DNA from 2 places in the Massilia phyllosphaerae genome. Region 2 is predicted to be linked to the other one. Evidence: predicted binding sites of a transcription regulator. Region 2 holds the regulator's gene; the other holds the start of a gene.
The links. The regulator HrcA, encoded in region 2, represses chaperone genes, less so after heat shock. The targets are predictions, from matches to a motif close to TTAGCACTCNNNNNNNNNGAGTGCTAA.
Positions count from the first base shown of each region.

Region 1 (3,566 bases), 600 kb from region 2:
CACGGCGCAGCTGGAGTGGTAGAACAGGATGCCGTCGCCGACCCGCATCCCGTCGCGCATGAAATTGCGGGCCTGGTAGTTGCGTACGCCGAACCAGGCGACGGTCTGGCCGGGGGCGGCCAGCACGTCGTCGAAGCTCACTTCGTCGGGTTCGGATTTCATCAGCCAGTAAGGCATGCGTACAGACTCCAGCACAAATAAAAAAGCGGCTGCGCACCTGGGTGTCGCAACCGCTCCGGATTATAGCCCCGCCTGTGCCGTTATTGCCGGCATCCCGAACCTGACGGCTCAAGGTGGTCACAGTCAGCTCAATTTCGGGTTCGTCAAACAAGTGACGATCACGCCCACCGAGAATGTTCCGCAACCTATGCGATTGAATGGTTCAAGGAATATATGGCAAATCTCGAACACCGCAGGGTAGGCGCCAGTTTACTACGATGCACCGGCTTGTCAAACGAAATCCGGCTCAGAGTAAATTTTCCTGCGGGGCCAGCACGCTATCCAACACCGCGTGCATCGATTCCAGTTTCTGCTTGACTTCCATCATGGTCATGTCCGACAGCGGTCCCTGCGGCGATTTCACCGACAGGAACTCGGCCGCGACCGACAGCGCCGCCATTACCGCGATGCGGTCGGTGCCCCTGACCTTCCCCGAATCGCGCAGCGCGCACATCTTGGCGTCCAGGTAGGCCACCGCTTCGCGCAGCGTCTTCTGCTCGCCGTCGCGGCAGGCCAGGCGGTAGGGCTGGCCCATGATCAGTACGTCCAGGTTGATCATCGTGCGGCCTCGCTGTCATCAGGGGTGGGATCTTGTTCGGCGGGCGCCGGCGGCTCGAGCTGGGCCAGCATCGCCTCGACGCGTTGCTGGGCGGCGATCAGCCGGTGCTTGAAGTCGACGTTCTCGGCGCTCAGCAGCGCATTCGCCTGGCGCAGCAGGTAATTCTCGCTGCGCAGCGACTGCGCCAGCTGCGCGAGCCGGTCGATCTTGTCGGATAGGTCTTGGAATTCGGAAATCATTCATAACTATAGGTCCGACTCGATTTTTTCGTCAACAGGGTTCGCTGGCGTGCGCACCTGCGCAGGCGAAGAATGATAGGCTTCCGTGCTTATGCATTTACCGAACACCACTGCACAGCCGGCTGCTCAGCTTCGGTTTGCGCTCCAAAATGTGGAAAGGTACATTGCCACAGCGCCGATCTTCCCTTGCGCCTTCTCAAAAAAGACAGTTAAAACGCCAACATAGCTGCTTGAAAAGGCAAATTATCGTCCCTATAATTAGCACTCGTTAGTGTAGAGTGCTAACACCTCTTTACACCGGCCCTGGTCTGAACCGGGGTCTTCCGTAAGAACTATACTTATTTTCCAATTAAGTTACCAACTAAGGAGTAATGCATGAACCTTCGCCCCTTGCACGATCGCGTGATCGTGAAGCGTCTCGACCAGGAAACGAAAACTGCGTCCGGCCTGATCATCCCTGATGCCGCAGCCGAAAAGCCGGACCAGGGTGAGGTCCTCGCCGTGGGCAACGGTAAGGTGCAAGAAAACGGCAACGTCCGTCCGCTGGAAGTGAAAGTCGGCGACCGCGTCCTGTTCGGCAAGTACTCGGGCCAGGCCGTCAAGGTCAATGGCGAAGAGCTGCTGGTCATGCGCGAAGAAGACATCATGGCCGTCGTGGCCCAGTAATCCAGTCCATCCTACGAACGGAGAAATAACAAATGGCAGCTAAAGATGTAGTGTTCGGCGACGTAGCACGCGCCAAGATGGTCGAAGGCGTGAACATTCTCGCCAACGCAGTCAAAGTCACCCTGGGCCCGAAAGGCCGCAACGTCGTTCTCGAGCGCTCGTTCGGCGCCCCGACCGTCACCAAGGACGGTGTCTCGGTCGCGAAAGAGATCGAACTGAAAGACAAGCTCATGAACATGGGCGCGCAGATGGTCAAGGAAGTCGCTTCGAAGACCAGCGACAACGCCGGCGACGGCACCACCACCGCGACCGTGCTGGCACAAGCCATCGTGCGCGAAGGCATGAAGTTCGTTGCCGCCGGCATGAACCCGATGGACCTGAAGCGCGGCATCGACAAGGCCGTCGCGGCGACCGTCGAAGAACTGAAGAAAATCGCCAAGCCGACCACCACCTCGAAAGAGATCGCCCAGGTCGGCACCATCTCGGCCAACTCGGATTCGTCCGTTGGGGAGCGCATCGCCGAAGCGATGGAAAAAGTCGGCAAGGAAGGCGTCATCACCGTCGAAGACGGCAAGTCGCTGAACGACGAGCTGGACATCGTCGAAGGTATGCAATTCGACCGCGGCTACCTGTCGCCGTACTTCATCAACAACCCGGACAAGCAGGTTGCCGTTCACGAGAACCCGTTCGTCCTGCTGTGCGACAAGAAGATCTCGAACATCCGTGACCTGCTGCCGGTGCTGGAGCAAGTCGCGAAAGCCGGCCGTCCGCTGGTGATCGTCGCCGAAGACATCGACGGCGAAGCCCTGGCGACCCTGGTGGTCAACAACATCCGTGGCATCCTGAAGACCGTCGCCGTCAAGGCCCCGGGCTTCGGCGACCGCCGCAAGGCCATGCTGGAAGACATCGCCATCCTGACCGGTGGCCAGGTCATCGCCGAAGAAGTCGGCCTGACCCTGGAAAAAGTCACCCTGAACGAGCTGGGCCAAGCCAAGCGCATCGAAGTCGGCAAGGAAAACACCATCATCATCGACGGTGCTGGCCAGGCTGAAGGCATCGAAGGCCGCGTCAAGCAGATCCGTATCCAGATCGAAGAAGCGACCTCGGACTACGACCGCGAAAAACTGCAGGAACGCGTGGCCAAGCTGGCCGGCGGCGTTGCCGTGATCCGCGTCGGTGCTGCCACCGAAGTCGAAATGAAAGAAAAGAAAGCCCGCGTGGAAGACGCGCTGCACGCCACCCGTGCTGCCGTCGAAGAAGGCATCGTGCCTGGCGGCGGCGTGGCCCTGCTGCGTGCCCGTGCTGCCATCAACGTCCAGGGCGACAACCCGGACCAGGAAGCCGGCATCAAGATCGTGCTGCGCGCGATGGAAGAGCCGCTGCGCATGATCGTCCAGAACGCCGGTGAAGAGCCGTCGGTGGTCGTGTCGGCCGTGCTGGCCGGTACCGGCAACCATGGCTACAACGCTTCCAACGGCACCTACGGCGACATGGTCGAAATGGGCGTGCTGGACCCGGCCAAGGTCACCCGCTCGGCACTGCAGAACGCAGCGTCGATCGCCGGCCTGATGCTGACCACCGACGCGATGGTCTCCGAGATCGCCGAAGACAAGCCGGCCGGCGGTATGGGCGGCATGGGCGGTATGGGTGGCATGGGTGGCATGGACGGCATGATGTAATAGCCGGACGGCGCAAGCCAACCGAGTCGTAAAGTAAAGCCTGCGGAGTTCGCTCCGCGGGCTTTCTTTTTGGCCGGTGCGCCATGGCGTTGTAGCAGGTACGACACCTCCCCCTCCCGCCGTGCAACATTTGCGCAACAGTGCACCCACTATTCAATTTCCCCACAGCAAGTCTGCTTTATACTCGCCACATGGCCCCGTAAA
Region 1 is NZ_JAXSQX010000001.1:747,821-751,386, reverse strand. It holds gene U1H99_RS03265 (EVE domain-containing protein) at 1-177, opposite strand, end outside; RNA gene ssrS (6S RNA) at 242-422, opposite strand; gene U1H99_RS03255 (cell division protein ZapA) at 467-778, opposite strand; gene U1H99_RS03250 (hypothetical protein) at 775-1,017, opposite strand; gene groES (co-chaperone GroES) at 1,393-1,683, shown strand; gene groL (chaperonin GroEL) at 1,716-3,362, shown strand.
Region 1: a site for HrcA is predicted at 1,276-1,302, ahead of groES (co-chaperone GroES). Genes of this name have one in related genera too.

Region 2 (3,566 bases):
CGGGTGAAGTCGATCAGGTAGTCGGCGCCGTCCAGGCCCTTGTCCAGGTCCGACTGGATGATGACGCCGGTCAGTTGGCCCGAAAAGGCGCCGGCATCCGACCCGATGAAGGGCGAGCCCTCGCGGTCGAGTGCGCCGGAAAGGACCGCATCGGGTGCGGCGGCGATGGCTTCGATCAGCATGCGGCCCATGCGGCCGCTGGCACCGGCCACTGCGATTTTTAACTGGGTCATGCCTTACTCTCCTTTTGCTGCTTTTTCCTGCTTGCGCTTGATGTCGTCGATGTCTTCTTCCGCGCTCTTCTGCTCCCACTTCGAGATGCCGATCAGGCGATTGATGTAGTCGCGCTCGCTCGGCAGGTTGCCGCCGTCGAAGTGGTCGACCTTGTCATCCTTGAAATACACGGTCACGCGGCTGGTGGTCAGCTCGCCATTGCCGCGCGCCAGGTAGAACGGGTAATCCCAGCGGTCGCGGTGGAAGGTGTCGGTCAGCAGCGGGGTGCCGAGCACGAACTTGACCTGGTCGCGGGTCTGGCCGGGCTTCAGTTGCTTGATCATTTCTTCGGACACGAAGTTGCCTTGCTGGATGTCCGGACGGTAGGGCGAGAACACCCACAGGAATTTCTGCAGCTTGGTGACGCGGGTGGTCTGGGCACCGGAGTTTGCGGCTGCCGCAGCCTTGTCGGCGTCGGCGGCGACCGCGGTCGGCGCGGTGCTCACCGGCGCTGCCGGCTTGGTCTGGTTACGCCAGGATGCGCAACCCGACAGCAGCAGCGCCGTGCAGGCGACACCTGCCACGAGCGCTGGGCGCACGTGGAAACGATGGAAAACGGCATTCTTGATGCGCATATCTAATCCCAAAACAAGTGAGCGAAAGCTCGTAAACCAGGCCTGAATGATCGAGCGGGCGCTCGGAAAACGCTATATCATAAAGCACTCCGCCCATATCCGAGTAACAAAACATGAGCAACAACCCAACCGACCTGAAGGCCAGCGGCCTGAAAGCGACTCTGCCGCGCCTGAAAATCCTCGAAATTTTCCAGAACAGCGCGGTCCGGCACCTGACGGCGGAAGACGTCTATAAAACCCTGCTGAACGAAAACATGGATGTCGGCTTGGCAACTGTTTATCGTGTCCTGACCCAGTTCGAGCAGGCCGGACTTCTGAACCGCAACCACTTCGAAACCGGCAAGGCGATCTACGAACTGAACGCCGGCTCGCACCACGACCACCTCGTCTGTCTAGACTGTGGCCACGTGGAAGAGTTCTATGACGAGGAAATCGAATCGCGCCAGCAAAAGATTGCGCTGGAGCGCGGTTTCAAGATTACCGAACACGCGCTGGCAATCTATGGCAATTGCGTGAAGACGGATTGCCCGCACCGGCACTGACATAACTGGAAACAAAATAGATGCAAAAAAACCACCTCCGGGTGGTTTTTTTACGCCGCCTGCAGTCAGGAATGGCTGAGCGCGTTCGACAGCAGCTTGGCCGTGATGTCCACGATCGGAATCACGCGCTCGTAGGCCATCCGGGTCGGCCCGATCACCCCGAGCGTGCCGACGATCTTGCCGTTGACCTCGTAGGGCGCGGTCACCACGCTCATTTCGTCCATCGGCACCAGCTTGGATTCGCCGCCGATGAAGATCTGCACGCCGCCGGCCTTGCTGGACACGTCCAGCAGCTGCATCAGCCCGGTCTTTTGCTCGAACATCTCGAACATCTGGCGCAGCGAGCTCATGTTGGATGAGAGATCGGTCACCGACAGCAGGTTGCGCTCGCCGGCGATGACCATGCCCTCGCCTTCCTGCATCGCTTCGCTGCCGGCCTCGACCGCCGTCTGCATCAGCTGTCCCATGTCGTCGCGCAGCTGGCGCAGCTCGCCGGTGAGGCGGCCGCGCACCTGGTCGAAGGTCAGGCCGGCGAAATTCTGGTTCAGGTAATTGGCCGATTGCGTCAGCTGCGCCGGCGAATAATCGACGTCGGTCAGCAGCAGGCGGTTCTGGACGTCGCCGCGCGGGTCGACGATGACCAGCAGGATGCGCTTTTCGGACAGGCGCAGGAATTCGATCTGCTGGAAGATCGACTCGCGCCGCGGACTCTGCACCACCCCGGCGAACTGCGACAAGGACGACAGCATCTGCGCCGCGTTGGCGATGACTTTTTGCGGCTGGTGCGCCGGCAGGCGCATGCCGGCCTCGACCGCGTTCTCGTCGATCTGGCGCACGGTCAGGAGGGTGTCGACGAACAGGCGGTAGCCGCGCGGCGTGGGGACGCGCCCGGCCGAGGTGTGCGGGCTGGCCACATAGCCCATCTCTTCGAGGTCGGCCATGATGTTGCGGATCGTGGCCGGCGACAGGTCCAGCCCGGAAATCTTCGACAGCGCGCGCGAACCGACCGGCTGGCCATCGGCGATGTAGCGCTCGACCAGGGCTTTCAGCAGGGTTTGGGCACGATTATCGAGTTGCATAATTTAGAACGAGGCGGAAGAAATCCGCGCTTGCAGGTCATCGCGGTACGTTATTCAGATGTCATTATGCCTGTTCACATGCCGGGCGTGCAGTGATCGCGGCCTTATTTAGTGTGCGCGTGTTGGTGCTCGAGCCAGGCCAGCAGCTCGTCGAAATCGCGCACGATCGCATCCGGCACCACCTCGTGTTCCAGGTGGCTGGTCGATCCGGTGCGGTTCATCCATACCGCGCGCAGGCCGGCGCGCTGGGCGCCCTGCACGTCGAGCAGCACGTCGTCGCCGACGTACACCGCATCCTCGGGCGCCACGCCGAGCTGCCGGCAGGCTTCCAGGAAGATCGCCGCGTCCGGCTTGGCCACGCCCAGTTCGTGCGCCGCCACCGACACCTTGAAATGATGGGACAGGCCGATCGCTTTCAAGTCCGCATTGCCGTTCGAGATCGAACCGACCAGCAGTTTGTCTTGCAAACGCAACAGGCCCGGTAGCACGTCGTCGTAGGGCGTGACCGCGTTGCGGGCGGCAAAAAAGTGCAGCATCGCCAGTTCCACCTTGGCGGCATCCTCGCCCGCTTCCTGGAACGCCGCATGCAGGCCGGCGCGGCGCAGCTTGCCCAGGTCGAGGTGGAATTCGGGCTGTTGCGCCAGCAGTTGCAGGCGCGCCTGACGCAGGCCGTCGATGGTGAAGCGCTCGGCCACGCGCGGCGCGTGCTCGCGCAGCCAGGCGAACAGGCTTTCCTCGGCCTGGACGATCACGGGCGAAATCGGCCACAGGGTGTTGTCCAGGTCGAACAGGATGGCCTTCGGCCAGGCACGGGGGCTTGTCATGTTGAAACGCCAGGGTAGCAGGATGGATGCAGGAAGCATGAAGACGAGGCGGGTCCAGCATAACGATGGCCGCTGCGAAATGCAACGGTGCTGCGCCGTGTCAAGTGTTGGTTACACCGTGATACAAAGGTAATGCATGGCAAATGGCGCCCCAGATTGGCAAATGCACTAAAATGATGGGCATTTTTCTACTCAGCGGTGCCGGCAGTCTTTCTCGCGCGCCACATCCTGTCCATTTTGGAGAAGTTATGAAGAGTTCGATCCTGCGTGCCG
Region 2 is NZ_JAXSQX010000001.1:143,032-146,597, reverse strand. It holds gene dapB (4-hydroxy-tetrahydrodipicolinate reductase) at 1-233, opposite strand, end outside; gene U1H99_RS00605 (outer membrane protein assembly factor BamE) at 237-848, opposite strand; gene fur (ferric iron uptake transcriptional regulator) at 962-1,390, shown strand; gene hrcA (heat-inducible transcriptional repressor HrcA) at 1,456-2,469, opposite strand; gene U1H99_RS00590 (HAD family hydrolase) at 2,574-3,293, opposite strand; gene U1H99_RS00585 (hypothetical protein) at 3,542-3,566, shown strand, end outside.